4 regions of the Duganella sp. GW822-FHT06D06 genome follow, and region 1 is predicted to be linked to each of the others. Evidence: predicted binding sites of a transcription regulator. Region 1 holds the regulator's gene; each other region holds the start of a gene.
The links. Region 1 encodes LexA, which represses DNA repair genes until DNA is damaged. Its sites were predicted from a motif close to ACTGTATNNNNATACAGT; they were not measured.

Region 1 (7,250 bases):
CTGATTGCCTCCGAGTCGGTGGCGCTGGAAGGCATGGGCTTCCGCTTCGTGCGCGACATCGCGCCGGGCGAGGCGGTCTTCATCGACGCCGACAAGCAGCTGCATTCGCGCCAGTGCGCCGACAATCCGTCGCTCAACCCTTGCGTGTTCGAGTTCGTCTACCTGGCGCGTCCGGATTCCGTCATCGACGGCGCCTCCGTGTACGCCACCCGCCTGAAAATGGGCGAGTACCTGGCCGAGAAGATCAAGCGCGAGTTCAAGGACGGCGAGATCGACGTCGTCATGCCGATTCCGGATTCGTCGCGTCCGGCCGCGATCCAGCTGGCGCTGGCGTTGAACGTGGAATACCGCGAAGGCTTCATCAAGAACCGCTACATCGGCCGCACCTTCATCATGCCGGGCCAGGCCGCGCGCAAGAAGTCGGTGCGCCAGAAGCTGAACGCCATCGCTTCCGAGTTCAAGGACAAGGTCGTGTTGCTGGTGGACGACTCCATCGTGCGCGGCACCACCAGCCGCGAGATCGTGCAGATGGCGCGCGAAGCCGGCGCCAAGAAGGTGATCTTCGCTTCGGCGGCGCCACCGGTGATCTTCCCCAACGTGTACGGCATCGACATGCCTACCCGCGACGAGCTGATCGCCTACGGCCGCAGCACCGAGGAAGTCTGCCGCGAGATCACCGCCGACCACCTGGTGTACCAGGATATCGACGCGTTGAAGCGCGCCATCTCCGACGTCAACCCGGCGCTGAAGAACTTCGAGGCATCGTGCTTCGACGGCGTCTACGTCACCGGCGACATCTCCAAGGACTACCTGGACAAGCTGGAATACGCGCGTCACCATCCCAAGGCCGCCGGCCCCGAGGATGCCGGACGCTCGCAACTGAATCTGAATCTCGCGACCGCCGAAGGCTGATGTCGCGCCCGGTGCGGATGAGTCCGCACCGGGCTTTTTTTTTGACTGCTTGAACATGAACGACAAGAAAAACTACGGCTTCACCACCACCATCCTGCACAACGATCGCCAGAAGGGCATCGAGCACGGTTCGCTGCACAAGCCCATCCACACATCGGTCGCCTTCGGCTACGCCGACGCGCGCCAGCTGGCGTCTGTGTTCCAGGGCAAGGAGCCGGGCTTCCGCTACGGCCGCCAGGGCAACCCGACCATCTCCGCGCTGGAGGACAAGGTCAACCAGATGGAGCAGGGCGTCGGCACGATCTGCTTCGCCACCGGCATGGGCGCGATCGGCGCCGTGTTCCAGTCGCTGCTGCGCGCGGGCGACCATGTGGTGTCGTCGGCTTTCCTGTTCGGTAACACCAACAGCCTGTGGCAGACCACCATGGCGCAGGGCTTGGCGGTGTCGTTCGTCGACGCCACCGACGTCGCCAACGTGGCCGCCGCCATCACCGCGCAGACCCGCGTGGTGTTCGTCGAGACCATCGCCAATCCGCGCACGCAAGTGGCCGACCTCAAACGCATCGGCGAGCTGTGCCGGCAGCGCGGCATCCTCTACATCGTCGACAACACGATGACCACGCCTTATCTGTTCCGTCCGAAGTCGGTCGGCGCCGGGCTGGTGGTCAACGCGCTGACCAAGTCGATCGGCGGCCACGGCAACGCGCTGGGCGGCAGCCTGACCGACACCGGCGCCTACGACTGGACCCGCTTCCCGAATATCTACGAGAACTACAAGAAGGCCGCGCCGCTGCAATGGGGGCTGGCGCAGATCCGCGCCAAGGGCTTGCGCGACTTCGGCGCCTCGCTGGCGCCGGAAGCGGCGCACCACATCGCCGTCGGCGCCGAGACGCTGGCGCTGCGCATGGAGCGCACCAGCGCCAATGCGCTGGCGCTGGCCAGGCTGCTGGAGGCGGACGAGCGCGTGGCCGCGGTCTACTACCCGGGCCTGGCGTCGCACCCGCAGCACGCCATCTCCAGCGAACTGTTCCGCAGCTGCGGCTCGCTGCTGAGCTTTGAGCTGAAGGACGGCATCGACTGCTTCGACTTCCTGAACCGCCTGAAGCTGGCGATTCCGGCCTCCAACCTGGGCGACACGCGCACCTTGATCATCCCGGTGGCGCACACCATCTTCTTCGAGATGGGCGCGGAACGCCGGGCGTCGATGGGCATCGCGGAATCGCTGATACGGGTGTCGGTCGGCATCGAGGATACCGACGATCTGTTGGACGATTTCAGCTGCGCACTGGAAGCTTGCTGAGCATCGCGCCGAGTTGTGATAATCTAAGCTTTCAATTTTGCTAAGCGGGAGGAGGCGTTATGAAAGCAGCATGGGTACTAGCCTTGACCGTGCTGTCGAGTAGCGCCTGCGCCGACGAGCAGGCCCGCCGTCTGGCGCGGCAGGCCGAGATCGAGTACTACACCAGCCGCTACGACGGCGCCGACATCGCGCTGGCCCGCTTCAACTGCCAGGCTCCCAATATGCCGATGCGCCCGGCCCTGGCCGGCGGTGCTGCGGTGACGCAGGCGCTGGCCGCGTGGCGCAGCTGCTACGACCGCTTCCTTGCGAACTACAATGCCGCGCTCCCGGTCGGCAAGAGCATCCCGCCCGACCTGGCCGACCTGATGACCGATGATGAAATGGACGCCGCGCAGACCTTGATGAGCGAGGTGTTCGTGCGGGTGGCCGACGAGGCCAAACGCCAGGCGGACGCGGTCACGCTGGCGCAGGCTGCATGGGGAGGCCGGCGCGGCGACATCGCCTTGAGCGCGCGCGACCTGTCGCGCCAGCCGGAGACGGCGGGCAAGCGCTAGGCGCCTGGGGGGGGGATTACCCCGCCGCCAGCGCCGCCGGGGTAATCCTTAGTGCCAGCTGCGCATCAGGCCGACCGCCAGGCCTTCCAGCGCGAACTCGTCGGCTTCGGGATCGACCTTGATGATCTTGAAGTCCGGGTTTTCCGGCAGCAGTTCGACGAGCGAGCCGGTCTTGCGGTAGCGCTTGACGGTGACGTCGTTGCCGATGCGGGCCACGACGATCTGGCCGTTCTTGGCGCTGTCCACCTTTTTCACTGCCAGCAGATCGCCATCCATGATGCCGGCGTCGCGCATCGATTCGCCGCGCACCTTCAGCAGGTAGTCGGGGCGGGAAGAGAACATGGCCGGATCGACGCTGTAGCTGGTCTCCAGGTTTTCCTGCGCCAGCATGGGCGAGCCGGCGGCCACGCGGCCGATCAGCGGCAGCGACATCATCAGCGACAGCGGCACCTTGGAAGCGGCCGGTTCGGCGTGCACGCCCAGCAGGCGGATGCCGCGCGACGTGCCGGCGGCGATCTCGATCGCGCCCTTGCGCGCCAGCGCCTGCAAATGCTCCTCGGCCGCGTTGGCGGACTTGAAGCCCAGTTCGTTGGCGATTTCGGCGCGGGTCGGCGGGAAGCCGGTGTTTTCGATGGCATCCTTGATCAGATTGAGAATTTGTTCCTGTCTTGCGGTGAGCTTGATCATAGAGTGCTTTAGGCCTGTGTATATAGACAGTCTGTATTTTTGTACAGTGTGAAGCGAAATGCAAGGGAATTTGTTGCTTAGCACGAAATAATTTCATGCCGGGGTCAAGTCTGACATTCGGACACGAGCTCTGCCGTAATAAATGCTACGGCAGAGCTCGTGTCCGAATGTCAGACTTGACCCCGGTCAGGGGCTGGTCTTTTGGCGGCAAAGCTGCTATAGTCGCGGGCTTACCTCTTCCCACACCTGTCTTGACGCCAGGGTGGGCTATATTCACAGTCCTTAAGGGAGTTTGCATGCGTCACTATGAAATAGTATTTATCGTCCATCCGGACCAGAGCGAGCAAGTGCCCGCCATGATCGAGCGTTACAAAGCCTCGGTCACCACCCGCGGCGGCGCCGTGCACCGTGTTGAAGATTGGGGCCGTCGTCAGATGGCTTACTCGATCCAGAAACTGGCTAAAGCACACTACATCTGCCTGAACATCGAATGCGACAACGAGACCCTGGTCGAGCTGGAAACCGCCTTCAAATTCAATGATGCCGTGCTGCGTCACCTGACCGTCAAGATGAAGAAAGCGGAAACCGCTCCTTCGCCGATGATGAAGTCGGTACAACGTGAAGATGCAGCGAAATCGCATCGCACCGAAGCCCCAGCAGTCGCTGCTGCTCCTGCGGCCTAATTGTTCCCGGGAACCGAGCTGAATCAGCTCCAGTTTATTGCTTTGATCGCCGAACGGGACGCCTTGCGCTATACCCCGGCCGGCATGCCGATCGTCAGTGCTGTACTCCAGCACCGCTCGCAGCAAGTCGAAGCAGGCATCGCCCGATTGAGCGAGTTTGAAATTTCCGCGGTTGCCGCGGGCGAGATTTCAGGCCGCTTCAGTCAGGCGCCACTGGCAGGCATGTATCAGTTCACCGGTTTCCTGAACAAGAAGAATCGCAATAGCAAAAGCCTGGTGTTTCACATCATTGATTTTAGTGCTGTCCCAGACAGCTCAATTTAGATACAGGAGCCTAAAATGGCATTCGGTAAAAAGTTCGACAAAAACAAGCTCAAGCTGAAAGAAAAGCGCAAGCAACAGAATCCTTTGTTCAAGCGTAAGAAATTCTGCCGCTTCACCGCCGCAAACGTAGAACAAGTTGACTACAAAGACGTCGACACCCTGAAAGACTTCGTCCAGGAAAACGGCAAAATCATGCCAGCACGTCTGACCGGTACCAAGGCGCACTACCAGCGTCAAGTTGACACCGCAATCAAGCGCGCTCGCTACCTCGCGCTGCTGCCTTACACCGATCTGCACCACGCTTAATCGCGTCGTCTAGATAAGATCCTGGAGAAGAACTATGCAAATCATTCTGTTAGAAAAAGTCGTCAACCTGGGCAACCTGGGTGAAGTCGTTAAAGTTAAAGACGGTTACGCACGTAACTTCCTGATTCCGCAAAAAATGGCCCGCCGCGCTACCGCGTCCGCCGTTGCTGAATTCGAAGTCAAGCGCGCCGAACTGGAAAAAGCTGCTGCTGAAAAGCTGGCCGCCGCTCAAGCCCAAGGCGAGAAACTGAGCGGCATGACCGTGAACGTTTCGCAAAAAGCTGGTGTTGACGGCCGTCTGTTCGGCTCCGTCACCAACTTCGACATCGCTGAAGCGCTGACCAAAGCTGGTTTCGCAGTTGAAAAAGCTGCCGTGCGCATGCCTACCGGTCCGCTGAAGACCGTTGGCGAGCACCCGGTCAGCGTCGCTCTGCACACCGACGTGGTGGTGGAAGTGACCGTTGCCGTCGTAGGCGAAGCTGCCTAATACTTTTCTGGGCGGAAACGTCTGGTAAGTGTTGCAACACATTGAAAAAGCCGGGCTTGCCCGGCTTTTTTCTCGTCATAAATTTGTAATACGGCCCATGCAAGCAGGTATAATTCGCGCCATGAACGCCCCCTCCGATCCGCAAGTAGATTCACTCCGCGTCCCGCCGCATTCCATCGAAGCAGAACAGTCCGTCATCGGCGGCCTGCTGCGCGATAATGCGGCGTTCGACCGCATTGCGGATATGATGCATGCCGAAGACTTTTACCGCTACGACCACCGCATCATCTACGAGCAAGTCGTCAAGATGATCAACGGCTCCAAGCCGGCCGACGTCATCACGGTGTTTGAAACCCTGACCCAGCTGGGCAAGGCCGACGATGTCGGCGGCCTGGCCTACCTGAACGCGATGGCGCAGAACACGCCGTCGGCGGCCAACATCCGCCGCTACGCCGAGATCGTCCGCGACCGCTCCATCCTGCGCCAGCTGATCACCGTGGCCGACGAGATTTCCGGCCAGGCGTTCACGCCCCAGGGCAAGGAAGTCAAGCAGATGCTCGACGAGGCCGAGTCCAAGATCTTCGCCATCGCCGAGCAGGGCGCGCGCGGCGCGGCCGGCTGGATTCCGGTGCAGCCGCTGCTGACCCAGGTGGTCGAGCGCATCGACGAACTGTATTCGCGCGAGTCCGGCTCCGAGATCACCGGCGTGCCGACCGGCTGGATCGACCTCGACCGCATGACCTCCGGCCTGCAGCCGGGCGACATGGTGGTGGTGGCCGGCCGCCCGTCGATGGGCAAGACCGCGTTCTCGATGAACATCGCGGAAAACGTCGCGGTGGAAGAGGGCTTGCCGGTGGCCGTGTTCTCGATGGAGATGGGCGGCGTGCAGCTGGCCATGCGTATGCTGGGCTCGGTCGGCCAGCTCGACCAGCACCGCCTGCGCACCGGCAAGCTGAACGACGAGGATTGGCCGCGCCTGACGCACGCCATCCAGAAAATGAACGACGCCCAGGTCTATATCGACGAGACGCCGGCGCTGAACCCGATCGAGATGCGGGCCCGGGCGCGCCGCCTGTCGCGCCAGTGCGGCAAGCTGGGCCTGATCGTGGTCGACTACCTGCAACTGATGCAGGGCTCCACCCAGGGCGACAACCGCGCCTCGGAGATTTCCGAAATTTCGCGTTCGCTCAAAGGCCTGGCCAAAGAGCTGCAGTGCCCGGTGATCGCGCTGTCGCAGTTGAACCGCTCGCTGGAGCAACGCCCCAACAAACGTCCCGTCATGTCCGACCTGCGCGAATCCGGCGCTATCGAGCAGGATGCGGACGTCATCATCTTCTTGTATCGCGACGAGGTCTACAACCCGGATTCGCCCGATAAAGGAACGGCCGAGATCATCATCGGTAAGCAGCGTAACGGCCCGATCGGTTCGGTACGCCTGACCTGGATCGGCCAGTACACCAAGTTTGGCAACTACACCGGTAATCTGGCGTTGTACCAAGGTGACTAAGCTAGCACGACTAATCTTTACGCCGTCCTTATCCCGGACGGTGATCTGCAGTAATCAATGGAACGGAGAATAAAATGTTTGGACGTTTGATGCCCACCGAGGGCAAATTTTTTGACCTGTTTAACCAACACGCCGAGCTGTGCGTCAAAGGTGCAAAAGAAATGCTGGGCCTGATGTCCAATTTCGACGACCTGGAAAATCGCGTGCACGCGATCGAGAGCATCGAAAAGCAGGCCGACAAGATCACCTACGCCACCGTCGACCTGCTGCACAAGACCTTCATCACGCCGATCGACCGCGACGACATCCATAAGCTGATCACCCGCATGGACGACATCCTCGACCTGCTGGAAGACGCCGCCCAGACCGTCTCGCTGTACGACCTGCATTCGGTCACGCCGGAAGCCAAGCGCCTGGCCGAGCTGGTGCTGTCCTGCGCCGAGAAGGTGCGCGACGCCGTGGCCCTGTTGCACAATATGGACAATTCGCG
Region 2 (7,250 bases), on a different contig from region 1:
AAGAATGCGCGGCGCATGAAACGCTCCTGTGCCTGAGATGTAGGCAGTGTAGAACGACAGCGGGTTGGATAGCGTTAGCGATATGTAAGCAAACGTTACGATTGCGGCCAACGAAAAACGGCGCCCGCAGGCGCCGTCGATGCAAAGGACAGTGAGCTTAGAACTTGACGTACAGGCGGCCGAAGTACGAAGCGCCGTTCAAACCGAACTGCACGCTTTCATACTTGAAACCGTTGTCGGTCTGGTCGACGTTCTGCGACGTCGGCTTGACGTTGAAGATGTTGTTGCCGCCGAAGGTGAACTTCATGTTCTTGTTGATGCTGTAGGTGAAGCTCAGGTCGGCCGAGGTCTTCGACTCGTAGTGCTGGTTGGGCACGCCGCCGGCCGTACCGTCGAAGGTGCCCAGGGTCTGCGGACCGAAGTGGATGATCTTCAGGTCGCTTTCCCACGGGCCGGTCACGTAGTCGAAGCCCAGCGTGGCCTTGGAGCGCGGCGCGCCTTGCTCGATGTACAGGCGTTCCTTCTCCGACAGCAGCACGTCCTCGAAGCCTTTCAGCGAAGCCGGCGCGTGGATGCCGGTCACTTCCGTCTTGCTGACGTTGAGCGCCAGGAAGGTGGTCAGCTTGTTGGAGCCGAAGTTGGTCTTGTGCGACGCGGTCAGGTCCAGGCCCTGGGTCTTGGTGTCGACCGAGTTGACGAAGAACTGCGCTTCGCCCACGCCCAGCTTGGCCAGGCGCTCGGCCAGGTCAGGATAGGTGTCGGCGTTGAAGCGGCCCGACAGCACGATGCGGTCCTTGATCTTGATGTTGTACAGGTCGGCGGTCACCGAGACGGCGGCGTTCGGCGTCCAGGTGGTGCCCAGCGTGAAGCTGGTCGACTTTTCTTCCTTCAGTTTCGGGATGCCGGCCGCGTTGGCGACGGTGCCGCCGTTCGGCGCCAGCACCACGTCGGTGGCGACGCCGCCGATGAAGTCGGTGAAGGTCGACGAGAAATAAACTTGTTGCAGCGACGGTGCGCGGAAGCCGGTGCTGCCCGAACCGCGCAGCAGCACGCTGTCGGCCACGCGCACGCTGCCGGCCAGCTTGCCGGTGACGGTGGAGCCGAAGTCGCTGAACTTCTCGTAGCGCAGCGCGCCTTGCAGCTTGACGGTGCGGCTCAGGTCCGCTTCCAGGTCGAGGTAGGCGGCGGTGCTGTGGCGCTTGGCGTTGACCTGGTCGGCCGGCTGGAAGCCGGGGAAGCCCTGGCTGCCGGCGTTGCCGCCGAAGCCGATGCCGTCGACGTCGTTGTACGAACCGGGTTCGCCGGCGAAGATCTTGTAGGACTCGCTGCGGTACTCGCCGCCGAAGGCGACGTTCAGGCCGTCACCGACCAGGCCGTCGTAGTAGTGGTTCAGGTCGAGGTTGGTGGTCAGCTGCTGGAACGAGAAGCCGCCCGCGTCGAAGCGGTCCGGGCTGATGCCCTTGCCGCCGGCCAGCAAGTCCTTGTTGGCGATCGAGGCGTTGATCGTATGGCTGATGTTGTAGCGCATCTTGTTGTAGCCATAGGTCTGCGACACATCCAGGTTCCAGTCGCCCACCGTGTTGCGATGGCCGACGATGGCGTACTGGTCGTCGATGTCGGCGTTGATGAACGGCACGAAGCCGTTCGGGTACATGGCCGCCGAGTTGCGGCTCGGGATGTCGTCGGAACCGATGCCGCCGCGCGCGAAGGCGGCGCTGGAGGCGTTGCGGGTCTGGCCGCCGGCGGTGAAGTACAGCTTGCCGGCGCCGGTGGTCGGCAGGTCGCCGTTCAGGTAGATGGTCTGGTTCTTGGTCTTGGTGTCGCCGATGATGCGCGGATTGTCGGCTTCGGCGCGGTTGGAACGGCCGCGGTCCAGGTATTCGCCGGTGATGCCGAGCGTGCCGCCGTTGCCGATCTCAAAGCCGCAGTAGGCCGAGGTCATGTAGTTCTTGCCGTCGCGCTTGGAGTATTCGCTGAAGCCGGCGATGGCTTCGCAACCCTTGCTTTTCTTCAGGCCGATGTCGATCACGCCGGCGATGGCGTCCGAGCCGTACTGGGCGGCGGCGCCGTCGCGCAGCACCTGCACGTCCTTGATCGCCAGCAGCGGGATGGTGTTCATGTCGGTGCCGGTGTTGCCGCGGTTGCGGGCGCCGAACAGGTTGACCAGCGCGGTGGTGTGGCGGCGCTTGCCGTTGACCAGCACCAGGGTCTGGTCGGAGCCGAGGCCGCGCAGCGCGGCGGAGTCGACCAGATCGGCGCCGTCGGAGCCGCTCTGGCGGGTCGAATTGAACGATGGCGAGATGTAAGTCAGCGTTTGCGCCAGGTCGAACTGGCCGCCTTGTTCGGTGGACTTGCTCATCGGAATGATATCGACCGGCACCACGGTGTCGGTGGACGAAGTGGTCGCGCGGCGTGAGCCGACGATGCTGACCGATTGCAGCGGGGTGTCTGGTTTGGCTTCCTGCGCGGTCTGCGCGAAAGCGGATGGTGCGAGGCTGAGGGCGGCTGCGCCGTAAAGGCTGAGCAGTACTGCATGACGTAATGGTGTGTTGGCGAACAAGTTTTCTCTCCCGTGAAAAAACTGATTCTAGTCAAATAGCTCATCAGGGCATGACTTTTTTGATAATTTTGCATCCAAACTTTATTTACTGTTGTTTTGCTGCGCCAGAGTGGTGTCGGCACTACGTAGTGCTACGTAGTGCCATAGTTTTAGTCAATTATTGCTTCATCTATCTGGTAGCAAGCGGCGCAGGGTGTACTATGCTGTATAAAAACACAGCGTAAAATCATGGCGTCTGTCATTACCCCGACCATGCAGGGCTTGCCGGCCTATGCCGAGCTGTTCTGCCTGACCAATTTCTCCTTCCTGCAAGGCGCCTCCAGCGCCGAGGAGCTGGTCGCGCGCGCCGTGCAGCTGGACTACGCCGCGCTGGCCATCACCGACGAATGCTCGCTGGCCGGCGTAGTGCGCGCTCACGCCCAGGCCAGGGAGGCCGGCCTGCCGCTGCTGATCGGCAGCCATTTCCATCTGAAGCATCCCGACGGCAGCCCGGCCCTGTCGCTGATCGCGCTGGCGCAGGACCGCGAGGGCTACGGCAATCTCTGCGAACTCATCACGATAGGGCGCAACCGGGTCGCCAAGGGCAGCTACCTGCTCACGCCGACCGACCTGGCCGCGCCGCCGCCGGCCTATGCCCACTTGAAAGGCTTGCCCGGCTGCCTGATGATCCTGCTGCCGCATTACCCGGCGTTCCAGCCGGACGACGTCGACCGCCTGCACGCGCAGGCGGCGTGGATGGAGGTGACGTTTCCCGGCCGTAGCTGGATGGGCCTGAACCTGTTGCAGCGCGCGCTGGACGAGGCGCACCGCCTCAGCATCGACGAGGTGGCGCTGCAGCATGGCATGCCGGTGGTGGCGCTGGGACATGTCTGCATGCATGTGCGTTCGCGCAAGCCCTTGCTGGACACCTTGTGCGCGGTGCGGGTCGGCAAGCCGGTGGCCGAGTGCGGCTACGCGCTGGCGCAGAACGCCGAGCAGCACCTGCGTTCGCGGCTGCGGCTGGCGAACCTGTATCCGCCGCAGGCGCTGGCGGAAACGTTGAACATCATGCGGCAGTGCTGCTTCAACCTGAGCCAGCTGCGCTACGAATATCCGCATGAGCTGGTGCCGCCGGGCCACACGCCGGGCAGCTATCTGCGGCAGGAAGTGTATGCCGGCGCGCAGCGGCGCTTTCCGGCCGGCGTGTCCGACAAGGTGTGCGGGCAGATCGAGAAGGAGCTGGCGCTGATCCGCGAGCTGAAATACGAGCCTTATTTCCTGACGGTCTACGACATCGTCCGCTTTGCCCGTTCGCAGGACATCCTGTGCCAGGGGCGCGGCTCGGCGGCCAACTCGGTGGTCTGCTATTGCCTCGGCGTGACCGAGGTCGATCCCGAGCGCAGCAATATGCTGACCGGGCGTTTTATCTCGCGCGAGCGCGACGAGCCGCCCGACATCGACGTCGACTTCGAACACCAGCGGCGCGAGGAAGTGATCCAGTACATCTACAAGAAATACGGCGCGGACCGGGCCGCGCTGGCGGCCGTCGTCATCAGCTATCGGCCCAAGAGCGCGCTGCGCGACAGCGGCAAGGCGCTGGGCGTGGACCTGGCCATCGTCGAGAAGGTGGCCAAGGCGCACCACTGGTTCGACGGCCGCAACGACCTGCTGGGCCGGCTCGCCGAGTGCGGGCTGGACCCGGAATCGCAACTGGCGCAGCAATGGGCCGCGTTGGCGGTGACCTTGCTGGGCTTCCCGCGTCACCTGTCGCAGCATCCCGGCGGCTTCGTCATCTCGCACGAAAAGCTGTCGCGGCTGGTGCCGATCGAGGCGGCGACCATGGAAGGGCGCTGCGTGATCCAGTGGGACAAGGACGATCTTGAAGAGCTGGGCCTGATGAAGGTGGACGTGCTGGCGCTGGGCATGCTGACCGCGCTGCGGCGCGCGCTGGCGCTGGTGGGCGCGCAGCGCGGCGCGCCGTTCCGCATGCAGGACATTCCCGTCGAGGACCCGGCCACCTACGACATGATGTGCGAGGCCGACACCATCGGCGTGTTCCAGATCGAATCGCGGGCGCAGATGAGCATGCTGCCGCGCCTGCGGCCAAGGGTGTTTTACGACCTGGTGATCGAGGTCGCGCTGGTGCGGCCGGGACCGATCCAGGGCGGCATGGTCCATCCCTATCTGCAACGGCGCATGCGGCGCGAGGACGTCCACTTCCCGCCGCGGCTGGAGGAAGCGCTGGGCCGCACCTTGGGCGTGCCGATCTTCCAGGAGCAGGTGATGCAGATCGCCGTCATCGCCGCCGGCTTCACCGAGGGCGAGGCCGACCAGCTGCGGCGGGCGATGGCCGCATGGAAGCGCAAGGGCGGGGTCGACAAATACCAGCAGCGCATCATGGACGGCATGCGCGAGCGCGGCTACGACGAAGCGTTCGCGGCCGCCATTTGCAGCCAGATCCAGGGCTTCGGCGAATACGGCTTTCCCGAATCGCACGCCGCCAGCTTCGCGCTGCTGACCTATGCCAGTTCCTGGCTCAAGTGCCACGAGCCGGCCGCCTTCCTGTGCGCGCTGCTGAATAGCCAACCGATGGGCTTCTACAGCCCGTCGCAACTGGTGCAGGACGCCAAACGGCACGGCGTGCAGGTGCGCGAGATCGACGTCACCGTCAGCGGCTGGGATTCATCGCTGGAAGAGCGGGTGGGGCGGCGCAATCAGCCGGCGGTGCGGCTGGGCCTGTCGCTGCTGAAGGGCATGCGCGCCGAGGCGGCCGAGCGCATCGAGCAGGCACGCGCCGCGCAACCGTTCGCCAGCGTGGCCGACCTGGCGCGCCGGGCCGACCTCGACCGCCACGACCTGCAAGTGCTGGCCGGCGGCAACGCGCTGCAAGCGCTGGCCGGCAACCGGCGGCAAGCCTTGTGGCAGGCGGTCGGCGCCACGCCGGACAAGGACCTGCTGCGGCCGACCACGCCGGACGAGGAGATCCCGCTGCTGAAACCGCCGACGGAAGGGGAGGAAATACTGGGCGACTACCGCTCGCAGGGACTGACGCTGGGCCGGCATCCGCTGGCGCTGCTGCGCCCCAAGCTGCTGGAGCACCGCTTCCTGCCGGCGTCCACGCTCAACACCTACACCAACGGCATGCTGGCGCGGGCCTGCGGCATGGTGACGGTGCGGCAACGTCCCAGCACGGCCAAGGGCGTGCTGTTCGTCACCATCGAGGACGAGACCGGCAACGTCAACGTCATCATCTGGCCGGCGCTGGTGGAGCAGCAGCGGCGCGAAGTGCTGGGGGCGCCGCTGCTCGGGGTGTATGGCGTCTGGCAGCAGGAGGGCATCGTGCGCCACCTGGTCGCCAAGCGGCTGGTCGACATGTCCCACCTGCTGGGACGGCTGCCGACCATCAGCCGCGATTTCTGTTAGCGCAGGCCGGCGCTGCGGTTGCCGCTGGTGCCGTAATAGGTATGGATCTGGCTGGCCCAGGTCTGGTTGGCCATATTCGGCCATTCGTCGCTATTGAAGCCGGGCGCCGCTTCGATGCGTTCCTTGTCCAGGTTCAGCGAGAAGCGTTTGTTGACGGTGTCCAGCGTCAGCGCTTCCCACGGCACGGCGAACAGCTTTTCGCCCAGCGTGAACACGCCGCCGAACGACATCACCGCATAGGCGATGTTGCCGGTGCGCATGTCGAGCATTATTTCCTTGATCTCGCCCAGGTGTTCGTCCTGCAGGTTGTGGACGTGATTGCCGATCAGCGTATCGGCGCCCATCAGTTCCGGACCGGGGCCTTTGTGGCCGTGGTCGACATACATGCCCAAGGCATCGAGTTCTTCATAGTTCATCATGACCTCCCTGATTGAGTGAGTTGTCATTTTTGCCTTGTTGAAGGCGCCGGTCTGTACGGTGCAACACAGTGCTGGCGGATAGGCAAACTGGCTATTTTTGCACTTTCTTTCATAGGACTTTCCCGGCCGGTTGCGGATTTTTCCGGGCAGGAAGGTGAAGAATCGGACGTTTTAGGGTATAATTTCAATTTCCCGCACGTGCCGTTCGGCACCATCTGCAATGACCAAATTTGTCTTCGTCACCGGCGGCGTCGTGTCTTCCCTTGGTAAAGGGATTGCCGCCGCCTCTCTCGCCGCGATCCTCGAATCGCGCGGCCTCAAAGTCACCATGCTCAAGCTCGACCCGTATATCAACGTCGATCCTGGCACGATGAGCCCTATGCAGCACGGTGAAGTATTCGTCACCGACGACGGGGCCGAAACCGACCTCGACCTCGGCCACTACGAGCGCTTCATCTCCACCCGCATGAAAAAGGTGAACAACTTCACCACCGGGCAAATCTACGAATCGGTGATCCGCAAGGAACGCCGCGGCGAGTACCTGGGCAAGACCGTGCAGGTGATCCCGCACATCACCAACGAAATCCAGGACTACATCCGTCGCGGCGCCGAAGGCTACGACGTGGCCCTGTGCGAAATCGGCGGTACCGTGGGCGACATCGAATCGCTGCCGTTCCTGGAAGCGGCGCGTCAGCTGAGCCTGCGCGCCGGCCGCAAGAACACCGCCTTCGTCCACCTGACGCTGGTGCCGTTCATCGCCTCCGCCGGCGAACTGAAAACCAAGCCGACCCAGCACTCGGTGCAGAAGCTGCGCGAAATCGGCATCTCGCCGAACGCGCTGCTGTGCCGCGCCGACCGCCCGATCCCGG
Region 3 (7,250 bases), on a different contig from region 1:
GACACCTATGCCGCCGCCAGCCGCGTGCTGCAATTCGACGACATGGACCTGGCGGGTTACCTGGTGTCGACGCCGGCCTACGTGCGCCCCTCGCAGGAAGGCCTGGTGCGGCACTTCGAGACCATCGCCGCCTCAACCGGACGCCCCATCGTGCTGTACAACGTGCCGGCGCGCACCGGCGTCAACCTGGAGCTGGCCACCGCCGCCCGGCTGGCCGAGCGGCCGCAGTTCGCCGCCATCAAGGAAGCCGGCGGCCGGCTGCGCCAGATCACCGACCTGGTCGAACACACGCCGCTGTCGGTGCTGTGCGGCGACGACGCGCTGCTGCTGTCTGCGCTGTGCAGCGGCGCCCATGGCGCCATCTCGGCCTCGGCCCACATCCGGGTCGACCTGTTCGTGCGGCTGTATGAGCTGGTCGAGGAACAGCGCCTGCCCGAAGCGCGCGAGCTGTTCGCCAGGCTGCAGCCCTTGATCCAGCTGATGTTCTCGGAACCCAACCCGGCGCCGCTGAAGGCCGCGCTGGCGATGCAGGGCGTGCTGCGCGAAGAACTGCGCCTGCCCATGACGCCCGCCACCAACGGCTGCAAGGCGCGCATCGCGACCATGCTGGAAGCGCTGGACGAGGTTCCCGTGCACGCTTCGGTGGAGGCCATATGATCGTCGCCCTCACTGGCATGGACGGCAACGCCACCGTCTCCGACCTGGCCGAGGACCTGGCCATGCTGCGCGTGGCGGCCGGCAGCCGGGTGCTGCTGGTCAGCCCCAACCCCGGCGCCTACGATCCGCAGCTGTACGACGACCTGGTGATCGACGCCTCCCACCGCGACGCCGACGCGGCGCTGGCGCGGGCGGCCGTCATCGTGGCGCTGGTGCGCCCGGCCGACATCGAGCAAGGCCGCCACGCAGATTTTCTCGGCCGCCTGCGACGGGCGCAGGAGCTCAATCCCTGCGCCCGCGTGCTGGTGACTGTGGCGCACGGCAGCAAGCCGCTGACGCCCCACCAGACCGGATGTCTGCTGGTATTCGTCGCGCAAATCCCCGGCGCGCGCCTGGCCGACACGCTGGAACTCGACCAGCGCGGCAGCTACCACTCCCACCACAGCGAACTGGAACTGGACTGCCGCAAGACGGCGTACGTGCTGTGCGCGCCCGAAGTCCGCCATCTCTACAGCGAAGTATTTCGCGGCGGCGCCGCCCGGGCGTACAGCTAGATGAAAAGGTTTCGCCGTCCCCGTGCAAGCGCGCTATCGCCGCTTTCCGCGCCGACCTGCAGACATCGGCAAGCAACCAATCTTCGCTACCGGGCAGGCGCAGCCAGACCGCTTTCCAGGCATTGCGGTTGCCGCTGCCGTGCAGGTTGGCAAAGCAGGACGGTGATACCGAGTGCCCGTCATATTTGATTTCCGCCCCCGCCACCGTGGCGAAATAGGGCTGGTTACCGAAGCTGGCGCGCAGCCTTGTGCCCTCGGGAAGGAAGACCTGCTTCCATTGGTATCCCGCCTCGGACGCCGCCGCTGGCTGCTGCGGGGCCGGCGGCGCGGGTTTGATGTAGTTGCGAATTGCCTCGATGACGAAGGGCTCCTGGGCCAAGGAATCCGACCAAAAATTACCTGTGAATTCACCCAGCTCGACGAGCACATCGTCAGGTACGCGGATCGGGAATTGGAGGCTATACCTGGACATGGTGGGGGCTCCCTAAAAATCGGTTTTTACTAAGCGCTGCTAACCACTACTGACCTGCACTACAGCGCGCTATCACTTACTAAAAATGCCGTGCTGAATGCTAAACGCCGCTATATTTTTTGGCCTGTATTCGTTAGAGGTGGTTAGTCGTTTTTAGTTCCGAAAATAGCGTGGGGTCGCACGAAATATCGATGGTTAGCGGCAGGTAGTACTGGTTATCGGGTTTTAGTAAAAGCCGAAAAAACAGCACCCGCCCTGTACATGCCTACTGCCCGGGCAGAAAAAAAGGGACGCGCGCAAAGCGCCGCCCCTCCGATGACCGGACACTCGCCCGATCAGAACACTTTGCTGATGGTCAGCTGTAGCGCGGTCTTGCCCAGGAACTTGCCGTTGGCCGGCGAAGCGTAGGCGGTTTTGCCGGCGTTGGTGCCGATCACCGCCAGCGCGCCGGTCACCACGCCGAAGTCCCTGGTGGCGCCGATCTTCCAGTCACTATAGCTGGCCGCGCCGTTGTGCTTGATATTCTGGTGGCCGGCGTGCAGGTTGACGGTGTAGCCCTCGCCCGCGTCGATGTTGGCGCCCAGGTCCACATAGCCGCTGTTCTTGCTGTCGACGAAACCAAACAGATTGGTCACCGCGTGCGAATACTTGATATAAGCCGGGCCATAACCCAGTTGGCCATACACCTCGGTGGTGTTGGCGTTGACGAAGCCGCTGACGTGCGCCAGGCCGTTCGACGGATAGACATAGGTCAGCACGCCGACGTCGTAGGACAGGTCGGGCGTGACCTGGCCGCGTTTGCCGGCGTAGATATCCAACTCGATGTCGCCGCTGCCGCCGGCGTCCTTGGTCCATTTGATGGTCGACAGCCAGGCGCCGGCGTAGAAACCGGTCGGGTTGTTGGTGTAGTCCAAGCCGCCTTGCAGGGCCGGTTTCAGGCGCGTCTGCGAAATGCCGCGATAGCGGTAGTCGCTGACCAGCGCGGCGTTGAAACTGGTTTCATTATCCGGCTTGGCGGCCGGCGCTGCATCCTCGGCGTAAGCGTGCGTGCCCGTGAAAGCAGCGACGACGGCTGCGGCGAGTATCAATTTCTTCATGATGCGGTCTTTCTGTTGGTGGTTAGATCAAGTGGTAAAAACATCAAACGGTAAAAACTTCGCGGTACAGGGCGTCCATATCGGCCGGCGCCGGTCCGTGGATAACTGTGCTGGCCAGCGAGGCCGACATCACCTGCGCCACATAGGCGCGCACCGCGGCGCGCTCGGCGTCGGTGGGCTCGTCGGCGCCGCCGACCAGCACAAACAGCACGCGCAGTCCGGGATTGAACATGCGCGCGGCGTTCAAACGGGCGATCAGCTGGTAGCGGGTCGACAAGTCGGCCTGGGCCGGCTTCAGCGGCACCACCGCCAGCCGCGCGGCGGCCAGCGCGGCGCGGCTCTCGGCGCTGTCGCGGCCCTCGGTATCGACCAGCACCGCCGCGCCGCCGGCGCCGCCGTGCTGGTTGGCGACGGCGACGATCATGCCGCGCCCCGCGTCGCCAGCGGCGTCAGGCGGCCGAATTCGGCGCCCGGCAAGGCCCGCATCACCGCCTCCATCACCTGCATGGCCAGCGCGCGCGACACGCACAGCCAGACCTTGACGCGGGCGCCGTGGTCGCAGGCTTCGACCCGCATGAACTCCATGGCGTCGCCGCAGGTGCGCATCACCAGCGCCCGCAGCGCGGTGACGGCGTCGCTGTCGACGGTCAGCTGCATCAGGCAGGCGCGCGGCCGGGAAGGCCGCGCCCTGTGCTGGGTCTGGGCCGCCCTGGTATGGAAGAAAGCATGCATATCGAACCTCTGGATTGATCGTTGCGATACAAAACAGCTTATCGATGGCGCCGTAAAAACGGTCTAAAAAGGCGGGCCGGGGTTGTAAACATCGTGTATAAATTGGCCCGCGCCGTTTTTTTGCCGCGATTACGCCCGGTTGAGGATAGAATACGCAAACGTCCGCATAAAACTGTACATAAACCCAGTATCGAAATTACAAGCTTGATCACGTATGGCCACTAAAAAACCAGTTTCCGACTACAGCGAAGCATCCATCCGGGTCCTCAAGGGCCTGGAACCCGTCAAGCAACGCCCGGGTATGTACACCCGCACCGAGAATCCGCTGCACATCATCCAGGAGGTGATCGACAATGCCTCGGACGAGGCGCTGGGCGGCCATTGCAAAAATATCATCGTCACGCAGAACGCCGACGGCAGCATCACCGTCGAAGACGACGGCCGCGGCATCCCGGTCGGCCTGCACCCCGAAGAGGGCGTGCCGACGGTGGAAATCGTGTTCACCCGCCTGCACGCGGGCGGCAAGTTCGACAAGGGTTCGGGCGGCGCCTATGCGTTTTCCGGCGGTTTGCACGGCGTCGGCGTGTCGGTCACCAACGCGCTGTCCAAGCGCCTGGAGATCACCGTCTGGCGCAAGGAGCCCGACGGCACCGGCCTGCACAAGCTGGCCTTCGAGCACGGCGACGTGGTCGAGCCGCTGTCCTCCGCGGTCGCCCCGCGCGACGGCAAGAAGTCCGGCACCCGCGTCACCGCCTGGCCGGACGCCAAATATTTCGACTCCCCCGCCATCTCGCAGACCGAGTTGCAACGCCTGTTGCGCTCCAAGGCCGTGCTGCTGCCGGGCGTCACCGTCACGCTGACCAACGCCAAGACCGGCGAATCGCAGGTCTGGCAGTACAACGACGGCCTGCGCGGCTACCTGACCGAAGCGCTGGCGCAAGCGACCGACGGCGAGACCCTGATCCCGCTGTTCGAAGGCGCGCAGTTCGCCGGCCCGGACGCCGAAGGCTTCGCCGAGGGCGAAGGCGCGGCCTGGGTGGTGGCATGGACCGAACAGGGCGCCGTGGTGCGCGAATCCTACGTCAACCTGATCCCCACGCCGAACGGCGGCACCCACGAATCGGGCCTGCGCGACGGCTTGTACGGCGCGGTGAAGAGCTTCGTCGAGATGCACTCGCTGCTGCCGAAAGGCGTCAAGCTGCTGCCGGAAGACGTGTTCGCGCGCGTCTCGTTCGTGTTGTCCGCAAAAGTGCTGGACCCGCAGTTCCAGGGCCAGATCAAGGAACGCCTGAACTCCCGCGACGCCGTGCGCCTGGTCTCGACCTATTCGAAGCCGGCGCTGGAGCTGTGGCTGAACCACCACGTCGACTACGGCAAGAAGCTGGCCGAACTGGTCATCAAGCAGGCGCAATCGCGTCTGCGCTCGCTGCAAAAGGTCGAGAAGAAGAAATCGTCCGGCGTGGCCGTTTTGCCGGGCAAGCTGACCGACTGCGAATCGAGCGACGTCGCCCGCACCGAACTGTTCCTGGTCGAGGGCGACTCGGCGGGCGGTTCGGCCAAGATGGGCCGCGACAAGGAATTCCAGGCCATCCTGCCGCTGCGCGGCAAGGTGCTCAACTCCTGGGAGACCGATCGTGACCGCCTGTTCGCCAACAACGAGATCCACGACATCTCGGTGGCGATCGGCGTCGATCCGCACAGCGCCGACAGCATGCCGGACCTCTCCGGCCTGCGTTACGGCAAGATCTGCATCCTGTCCGATGCGGACGTCGACGGCTCGCACATCCAGGTCTTGTTATTGACGCTGTTCTTCAAGCACTTCCCCGGCCTGATCGCCAACGGCAACATCTGCATCGCCCGGCCGCCGCTGTACCGCGTCGACGCGCCGGCGCGCGGCAAGAAGCCGATCCAGAAGCTGTACGCGCTCGACGCCGGCGAACTGGTGGCGATCGAGGACAAGCTGCGCAAGGACGGCCTGAAGGAAGGCGCCTGGTCGATCTCGCGCTTCAAAGGCCTGGGCGAGATGAACGCCGAACAGCTGTGGGAAACCACCATGAACCCGGACACCCGCCGGCTGCTGCCGGTGTCGCTGGGCGCCTACGCGCACGGCGAATCGTCGGCCCGCTTCAATATGCTGATGGGCAAAGGCGAAGCGGCCGCGCGCCGCGCCTGGATCGAAGAACATGGCAACGAAGCCGAAGCAGACATCTAATTACTCACCGACTATGACTCATCAAGCAAATCTCTTTGACGAACCGGCGCCGGAAGCGGCGGCGGTGGCTCAACCTGTGGCACCTGCGGCACCTGCGCCCTCGCCTGCGCCTGCGTCCGCGCAAGCGGCCGGCGACGAGGCCGTGCGCGACGACGTCAGCGCCGCGCCGCCGGACGGCGGCGGCGGCAACGGCGGCAATGACGGCAATGGCGGCGGCAACGACGGCCCGCCGGGCGGCGGCGACGACGGCGACGGCGGCGACACGCTGACCCTGTCGACCTTCGCCGAACGCGCCTACCTCGACTACGCGATCTCGGTGGTCAAGGGCCGCGCGCTGCCGGACGTGTGCGACGGCCAGAAGCCGGTGCAGCGCCGCATCCTGTACGCGATGAACGAAATGGGCCTGAACAGCACCGCCAAGCCGCGCAAGTCCGCGACCGTGGTCGGCGACGTGCTGGGCAAGCTGCACCCGCACGGCGACCAATCCGTGTACGACGCCATGGTGCGCATGGCGCAGGACTTCTCGCTGCGCTACCCGCTGGTCGACGGCCAGGGTAACTTCGGCTCGCGCGACGGCGACGGCGCCGCGGCGATGCGATACACCGAAGCCCGGTTGACGCCGATCGCCAAGGTGCTGCTCGACGAGATCAACCTCGGCACCGTGGAATTCCAGGCCAACTACGACGGCTCGACCGAAGAACCGTGCCTGCTGCCGGCCCGCCTGCCGATGGTGCTGTTGAACGGCGCCTCCGGCATCGCGGTCGGCCTGGCGACGGAAATCCCGTCGCACAACCTGACCGAAGTGGCGCAAGCGGCCGTCGCCATGATCCGCAATCCGAAGATCAGCCACGCCGAATTGATGGCCATGATCCCGGGCCCGGACTTCCCGGGCGGCGGCCAGATCATCACCCCGCCGTCGCAGATCAGCGACATGTACGCGAGCGGCCGTGGCAGCATGAAAGTGCGCGCCCGCTGGAAGATCGAAGAGCTGGCGCGCGGCCAGTGGCAGGCGGTGGTCACCGAACTGCCGCCGGGCACCTCGTCGCAGAAGGTGCTGGAAGAGATCGAAGAGCTGACCAACCCGAAGATCAAGATGGGCAAGAAGGCGCTGTCGCCGGAACAGATGGCGCTCAAATCGCTGATCCTCAATTCGCTCGACACCATCCGCGACGAATCGGGCCGCGCCGCGCCGGTGCGCCTGGTGTTCGAACCGAAGTCGAAGAACCAGGACCAGACCGAGTTCATGCTGCTGCTGCTGGCGCATACCTCGCTCGAATCGTCGGCCTCGATCAACCTGGTGATGATAGGCGGCGATGGCCGTCCGCGCCAGAAGGGCCTGACCGACATCCTGCAGGAATGGGTCGAATTCCGCTTCGCCACCGTCACCCGCCGCACGCAGTACAAGCTGGGCAAGGTCGACTCGCGCATCCACATCCTGGAAGGCCGCGAGACCATCCTGCTGAACATCGATGAAGTGATCCACATCATCCGCAATTCGGACGAACCGAAAGCGGCGCTGATGGAGC
Region 4 (7,250 bases), on a different contig from region 1:
GCGCTGGCGGCTTTCGACTGGAAGAAGCCGAAGCCCTTGGCCAATTCGTTCGGGATCAGGTTGCGCAGCGAGACGTCGTTGACCAGCATGACCAGGCGGATTGCTTTCGCGCAGTCGTCGGTGCTGGCGCCCATGCGCACGTCGCCGGTGACGACGGCCACCTCGGCTTCCAGGTCGATGCCCCACTCTTCCGACAGCGCGAAGATCGGATCGCGCGGGCCGATGAAGCTGTCCGAGCCGCCCTGGTACATCAGCGGATCGGTGTAGAACGAGGCCGGCACTTCGGCGTTGCGCGCCTTGCGCACCAGCTCAACGTGGTTGATGTAGGCCGAGCCGTCGGCCCACTGGTAGGCGCGCGGCAGCGGCGAATGGCAGTACTGCTGGTCGAACGGATGGGTGTCGACGGCGTCGCCGGTGTTCAGCGAGGCGTAGACCTGCTCCAGGCGCGGGGACACCAGCTCCCAGTTGTCCAGCGCGTGCTGCAAGGTGGCGGAGATCTTCGGTACGTGCTGGTAGCGCGACAGGTCGCGGCTGACCACCACCAGGCGGCCATCGCGGCTGCCGTCTTTCAGGGTTGCGAGCTTCATGCTTTCACCTCCGGTGCGTGCATCCAGGCGGCGTGCTTGGGCGCCTTGCGGGTTTGGGACCACTCTTCCAGCATCTCCCATTTGACGGCGTCGAGCTTCTGCATCATCTCCGGCGTGCCGGTGTTGACCGCCAGTTCGAGGCGGTGGCCGTTCGGGTCGAAGAAGTAGATCGATTTGAAAATGGTGTGGTTGATCGGGCCGATCACGTTGATGCCGGCGGCGACCAGGCGCTCTTTGGCGGCCAGCAGTTCGTCCATGGTCTCGACTTCCATCGCCAGGTGCTGCACCCAGGCCGGGGTGTTGTGGTCGCGGTCCATCGGCGCCTGGGTCGGCAGCTCGAAGAAGGCCAGCACGTTGCCGTGGCCGGCGTCCAGGAACACGTGCATGTACGGGTCCGGGGCCTTGGTGGACGGCACTTCGTCCTCGGCGATGGCCAGCACGAAGTCCATGTTCAGGTGTTTGACGTACCACTCGACGGTCTGCTTGGCGTCGATGCAGCGGTAGGCCACGTGGTGTATCTGCTTGATTTTCATATTTGTCTCCAACTGGGTCATTCCGCATTAAAGGCGAATTTCAGATATCATACAAACGATATTTTCCATCCCACTTATCAGATTTCCCGATGAATCCTAGTTTGCGCCAGATGCGCGCCCTGGTGGCGCTCGCCAAGACCGGCAGCTTTACGCTGGCCGCGGAGCATCTCAATGTGACCCAATCGGCGCTCAGCGGCCAGATCAAGGAGCTGGAGCAGATGCTGGGGGTGCGCGTCGTCGAGCGTACCACGCGTAAAGCGCAGCTATCGGAGATCGGCCGCGAGCTGACGCCGCTGTTCGAAAAGATGCTGCAAGACCTGGACCGCGCCATGGCCGACATCGCCAACCGCAAGGCGCTCAAGCAAGGCTCGGTGCGGGTGGCGGCGCCGCAGATGCTGTCCTGCACGCTGATGCCGGAGGTGATCGCGGCCTACAAGGCGCGCTATCCAGACGTGCAGGTGTGGCTGGCCGACAGCCCGGTCGAGATGGTGTCGGCGCGGGTGTTCAGCGGCGAGGCCGACTTCGGCATCGGCCCGGACCGCGATACCACCGCCGAGATCGAAGCGCAGCCACTGTTTGAGATGCCGTTCGTGGTGGTGTATCCGCCCGGCCATCCGCTGGAACAGCGCAAGCGCATCACCTGGGCCGATGTGAACGAATATCCGCTGATCTCGCTGCAAGGCCAGTTCACCGAGCGGCTGTTGCGCGACATGCACGCCTCGTTTCGCGAACAGTCGCTGAGTCCGTACAACGAGGTGACCTTCATGACCACCGCGCTGGCCATGGTGCATGCGCGGCTGGGCATCACGGTGTGCCTGCCGTATGCGGAAAAGATGGTGCAGCTGTACGGCTTGCAGATGCGGCCGCTGGAATCGCCGGCGCTGACGCGGCGCTTCTTCGTCTACACCCGCAACGCGCGGGCGCTGTCCCCGGCGGCCGAGAGCTTCGTCGCTTTCCTGCAGGAATTTGCAGCAGCGCATCAGTGGAATGTGCCGCAGGGCTGAACGTTTTATAATTGACGCATGACAGCAGACACCATCGCCATCAATCAGAAGATGGACCAGTTCGACGGCCACCACAGCGTTTGGCTGTTCGGCTACGGCTCACTGATTTACAAGGCCGACTTCCCCTACCTTGAACGCCGTCCGGCCAGCATCGCCAACTGGACGCGGCGTTTCTGGCAAGGCTCGCACGACCATCGCGGCACGCCGGACGCGCCGGGCCGGGTCGTGACCATCATCGAAGAGCCCGGTGCGGTGTGCCATGGCATGGCCTACCTGGTGACGCCGGAAGTGTTCGCTCACCTGGACCATCGCGAGAAGAACGGCTACCTGCGGCTGGCAATCGCCATCGCGTTTGAAGACGGCGACAGCGTTGAAGGCCTGGTCTACATCGCCACGCCGGACAACACGGCCTTCCTCGGCGCCGCCTCCGAGCAGGAGATCGCGCAGCACATCGCCCGCTCCGCCGGGCCCAGCGGGCCGAACAGCGACTACCTCAACCATCTGGCCAGCGCGTTGCGCGAACTGGGCCGCCATGACCAGCATGTGTTCGAGATCGAACGTCATCTGGCCGCGCTGAAGAACTAGTTCAGGCCGGCGAGATAGGCGCACAGCATGTCGGCCAGCGCTTCCGAATAGGTGTGTATTTCTTGCTCGGTGCGCGGTGTTTCCGAGAACTGTTTGCCGACTGAACTGAAGGTCGTCATGACCAGATCGCCCGCCAAAGTGCGCACACTGTCTGTCGCTGTAGGCAGAACTTCGTGCATGAAGACCTCGATGATGCGGTCGGCCGCCGAGCGCGTCTCATGTGCTTCGGGTGTGTCGCGATAGAACGGGGCGGCATCGTTCAGCGCGGTGCGGATCTCGGCCTCGTCGCATTCCGAGCGCAGGAAGGCGTGAACCAGAATGCGCAGCCGCTCCAGCGGCGGCTTCTGCGTGTCTTGCAGGATGTTGACCAGCATCTCGGTGGTTTCCCGCCACTCATCCGCCTGCAACCTGAACAGGATCGACGCCTTGTTCGGAAAGTACTGGTACACCGATCCCACGCTCACGCCGGCACGCTCCGCCACCCGCGTGGTGGTGAAGCGGCGCACGCCCTCCTTCGCCAAAACCTGAATAGCCGCTTCAAGAATGGCCGATACCAGGTCGGCCGAGCGCGCCTGTTTGGGCTTCCTGCGCGAGGAGATTGGGGCTTTTGCGGGGTCTGTCATAGGGGCGGTTCCGAATGCGAATATGAAACATGAAGGATTCTTCATATTATATCCACTCTTCATTCGAAAGGAATCACCATGACAACCCTGACCAATCATCCCGTGGCGTCGCTGCTCGACCGCCTGTTTGCCGAAGCCGACGCCGTCCAGATCGCCGCGATTCCGGCCGTCGCCGAACTGTCCAAGGACGAGCGCGAACGCCTGATGCGCAGCAAGACCGAATACCTCAACCTCTACCATCGGCTGAAGGATGTGCCGCTGCCGGTGTCGCGCCAGACCGGCGAGTTGCTGTACATGCTGGCGCGCAGCTGCCGTGCCCGCAATATCGTCGAGTTCGGCACGTCGTTCGGCATCTCGACCTTGTACCTGGCGGCAGCCCTGCGCGACAACGGCGGTGGCCATCTGATCACCAGCGAGTTCGAGCCGACCAAGGTGGGGCGGGCGCGCGACCATCTGGCGCAAGGCGGCCTGCTCGACCTGGTGGACATCCGCGCCGGCGATGCGCTGGAAACGCTGGCAAACGATCTGCCGGAGCAGGTCGACCTGCTGCTGCTCGACGGCGCCAAGGCGCTGTATCCCGAGATCCTCGGCCTGGTGCGCAGCCGGCTGCGCCCGGGCGCGCTCGTCATCGCGGACAATGCCGACATGAATCCGGACTACGTGGCGCTGGTGCGCTCGTCTGCGTCCGGGTTCATGTCCCTGCCGTTCGCGGCAGATGTCGAACTCTCCGTCAACATCGGCGTGGCGGCCTCCTCAAAATAAGTCCAGCTGGCCGGCGTCGGCCGCCGCCTTGGCCCGCGCGCCCAGCGGCGGCACCACCAGCGGACGCGTGAACTGCGAGACGTCCATGTTGTGAAAGCGGCTGCCGCGCCCGGTCAGTCCGAGGCGTTCGGTGGCGATCTTGAAGCGCTGGCGTATCAGCTCGGCCCACACGCCCTCGCCTTTCATGCGGGCGCCGAAGTTGCTGTCGTAGTCTTTGCCGCCGCGCATTTCACGCACGCGGTTCATCACGCGCCGGGCCCGCTCCGGGAAATGCGCTTGCAGCCACTGATGGAACAGCGGCGCCACTTCCCATGGCAGCCGCAGCACCGTGTAGTGGGCGCTGACGGCGCCGGCCTCCTTCACCGCCTCCAGGATACGCTCCAGATCGGGCTCGGTGACGAAGGGGATGATGGGCGCCACACTGACCGCGACCGGAATGCCGGCGTCGGTCAGCGTGCGTATCGTGCGCAGGCGGCGCGCCGGTGCTGCCGCGCGCGGCTCCAGCGTGCGCGCGATGGCCGGGTCCAGCGTGGTCAGCGTGATGGCGACGCCGGCCTGCTGCCGGGCCGCCATCGCCGACAGGATGTCGATGTCGCGCTCGATCAGCGAGGACTTGGTGATCAGGCCGACCGGGTGCTGGCATTCCTGCAGCACCTCCAGCACGCGGCGGGTCAGCTTGCGTTCGCGCTCGCAGGGCTGGTAGGCGTCCGTATTGACGCCGAGCGCGATCGAGGCCGGTTCATAGCCGGCCTTGGCCAGCTCGCGCCGCAACACTTCCGGCGCGTTGATCTTGGCGAAGATCTTGCTCTCGAAGTCCATGCCGGGCGACAGGCCGAGATAGCTGTGCGTGGGCCGCGCGAAACAATAAATGCAGCCGTGTTCGCAACCCCGGTAGGGATTGAGCGAGACGCTGAACGGCAAGTCCGGCGAAGCGTTGCGGCTGAGGATGGACTTGCAGAGCTCGTCCGTGACTTGAGTTTTCCAGGGTGCGGCCTCTTCCTCTTCGCGTTCCCAGCCGTCGTCATAGGCCTCGCGGGCGTGGACCTCGAACCGGCCCTGCAGGTTCGACACCGCGCCACGGCCTTTTTGCGCCTTCAGCGACTGCGGAAGCAGCATCACATGCTCTTGATTATTTTCATCGTGGGTTTCATCGTAAGACATGGCGTCACCAAACTACTGTATACATATACAGTATTCTATGCGCTTAAAATGACGATATCAAGCGAAATATCAAAGGTGCATGCTTGCCTTCTTGGGAACCAAGTGGCCAAGCTGGTATCATGCTGGGTTCCGGGGGACGGAATTTCCCCGCGCCACGCGCGCCCCCAACCCACACCTCGCCAGGATGCCGCCGATGCGGCGTCCCGGCTCACCCGATACGAGCAAACAATATGAACAATTCGACTCAACCATTGCCGTCTTTTTTTAGCAGGATTTCCATCGCCATCGGCGCGTTTTTCCGCGCCCTGTCCGACGCCGACTACGCCGCCCGCCTGACCCGCATCGACGACGCGCCGCAGCCGGCCGCCGCGCCCGTGGCTGCGCCAGCACCCGCCCCAACGCCTGCACCTGCGCAGACGCTGCGCGTCGCCACGCCGGACGCCGCCTTGCAGCTTCTGAGTCTGTTCCAGCGCGAAGCGCGCCTGATCGACTTCACCCAGGAAAACCTGAGCGCCTATTCCGACGCCGACATCGGCGCCGCCGCGCGCGTGGTGCATGAAGGCTGCAGCAAAGTGCTGCGCGAGCACTTCACCATCGAAGCGGTGCGCAGCGAGGCAGAAGGCAGCCGCGTGGTGCTGGAAGAAGGCTTCGACGCCAGCGCCGTGCGCCTGACCGGCAACGTGGTCGGCAGCGCGCCGTTCCGCGGCGCCTTGAGCCATCGCGGCTGGCGCGCCACCAACGTGCGCCTGCCGAAACTGGCCGAAGCACACGACGCGGCCATCCTGGCGCCGGCGGAGGTGGAATTATGAGCGACCCACGCTACGCCATCGGCATCGACCTTGGCACCACGCACAGCGCGCTGTCCTATGTGGACCTGGGCGCCAGCGACGGCGAGAAAACCCAGCACGGCGTGCTGGCCATTCCGCAGCTGACCGCACCGGGCACGGTGGAAGAGCTGCCGTTGCTGCCGTCCTTCCTCTATCTGCCGCATGCGGACGAACTGGCGCCGGGCGAATTGAGCCTGCCATGGCAGCAGTCGCCGGAAGAACAAACCGCCGTCGCCGGCGAGATGGCGCGCAGCCGTGGCGCCACCACGCCTATCCGCCTGGTCTCCAGCGCCAAGAGCTGGTTGAGCCATCCGGGTGTCGACCGCCGCTCCGCGCTGCTGCCGAACGACGCGCCGGAAGAAGTGTCGCGCGTCTCGCCGCTGGAAGCCTCGACCCGCTACCTGACGCACCTGCGCAAGGCATGGGAGCAGGCCTACCCTGACGCCCCGTTCGGCGAGCAGGCGGTGACGGTGACGATCCCCGCATCGTTCGACCCGGGCGCGCGCGAACTGACTGCCGATGCGGCACGCGCCGCCGGCTACACCAACCTGACCTTGCTGGAAGAGCCGCAAGCGGCCCTGTACAGCTGGATCCAGGGCAGCGAAGGCCGCTGGCGCAAGGAAGTCAAGCCGGGCGACATCATCCTGGTGGTGGACGTGGGCGGCGGCACCAGCGACTTTTCGCTGATCGCCATACTGGAACGCGACGGCGTACTGGAACCGCACCGCATCGCGGTGGGCGACCACATTCTGCTCGGCGGCGACAATATGGACCTGGCGCTGGCGCACCTGGTGGCGCGCAAGCTGGCCGCCAACGGCACCCAGCTCGACGCCTGGCAAATGCGCGCGCTGACCTACGGCTGCCGCAGCGCCAAGGAAAAACTGCTGGCCGACGCCAGCGTCGATACCTGGCCTATCGTGGTGCCGAGCCGTGGCTCGAAACTGATCGGCGGTTCGATCCGCACCGAACTGACGCGCGACGAAGTGACCACCTTTATTCTCGACGGCTTCTTCCCGCAGGTGGAGGCGTCGGCGCGTCCGGCGGTGCGCACGCGCGCAGGCCTGACGCAGCTTGGCCTGCCGTATGCGCAGGACGCCGGCATCACGCGCCACCTGGCCGCCTTCCTGGCGCGCCAGCTGGGCGCGACCAGCGAACTGGAAGGCTACGT

Region 2: the regulator LexA is predicted to act here: its motif matches at 2,763-2,780, upstream of AC1RMD_RS25075 (error-prone DNA polymerase).
Region 3: the regulator LexA is predicted to act here: its motif matches at 3,684-3,701, upstream of AC1RMD_RS16790 (DNA topoisomerase IV subunit B).
Region 4: the regulator LexA is predicted to act here: its motif matches at 5,270-5,287, upstream of AC1RMD_RS05010 (PA0069 family radical SAM protein).

The regions. Positions count from the first base shown of each region.
Region 1 covers NZ_JBXALQ010000028.1:17,628-24,877, forward strand. The annotation lists gene purF (amidophosphoribosyltransferase) at 1-912, shown strand, start outside; gene AC1RMD_RS29880 (cystathionine gamma-synthase family protein) at 968-2,212, shown strand; gene AC1RMD_RS29885 (hypothetical protein) at 2,272-2,766, shown strand; gene lexA (transcriptional repressor LexA) at 2,815-3,453, opposite strand; gene rpsF (30S ribosomal protein S6) at 3,750-4,136, shown strand; gene priB (primosomal replication protein N) at 4,155-4,460, shown strand; gene rpsR (30S ribosomal protein S18) at 4,476-4,766, shown strand; gene rplI (50S ribosomal protein L9) at 4,801-5,253, shown strand; gene AC1RMD_RS29915 (replicative DNA helicase) at 5,375-6,760, shown strand; gene AC1RMD_RS29920 (DUF47 domain-containing protein) at 6,835-7,250, shown strand, end outside.
Region 2 covers NZ_JBXALQ010000017.1:79,034-86,283, reverse strand. The annotation lists gene AC1RMD_RS25080 (TonB-dependent receptor plug domain-containing protein) at 158-2,560, opposite strand; gene AC1RMD_RS25075 (error-prone DNA polymerase) at 2,789-5,962, shown strand; gene AC1RMD_RS25070 (PRC-barrel domain-containing protein) at 5,959-6,378, opposite strand; gene pyrG (CTP synthase) at 6,602-7,250, shown strand, end outside.
Region 3 covers NZ_JBXALQ010000008.1:151,221-158,470, forward strand. The annotation lists gene dapA (4-hydroxy-tetrahydrodipicolinate synthase) at 1-657, shown strand, start outside; gene AC1RMD_RS16770 (hypothetical protein) at 654-1,211, shown strand; gene AC1RMD_RS16775 (TorF family putative porin) at 2,019-2,780, opposite strand; gene AC1RMD_RS16780 (hypothetical protein) at 2,824-3,204, opposite strand; gene AC1RMD_RS16785 (hypothetical protein) at 3,201-3,512, opposite strand; gene AC1RMD_RS16790 (DNA topoisomerase IV subunit B) at 3,727-5,724, shown strand; gene parC (DNA topoisomerase IV subunit A) at 5,738-7,250, shown strand, end outside.
Region 4 covers NZ_JBXALQ010000002.1:382,969-390,218, forward strand. The annotation lists gene AC1RMD_RS04980 (fumarylacetoacetate hydrolase family protein) at 1-587, opposite strand, end outside; gene AC1RMD_RS04985 (VOC family protein) at 584-1,120, opposite strand; gene AC1RMD_RS04990 (LysR family transcriptional regulator) at 1,210-2,124, shown strand; gene AC1RMD_RS04995 (gamma-glutamylcyclotransferase) at 2,143-2,709, shown strand; gene AC1RMD_RS05000 (TetR/AcrR family transcriptional regulator) at 2,706-3,332, opposite strand; gene AC1RMD_RS05005 (O-methyltransferase) at 3,411-4,094, shown strand; gene AC1RMD_RS05010 (PA0069 family radical SAM protein) at 4,086-5,210, opposite strand; gene AC1RMD_RS05015 (DUF2760 domain-containing protein) at 5,486-6,064, shown strand; gene AC1RMD_RS05020 (Hsp70 family protein) at 6,061-7,250, shown strand, end outside.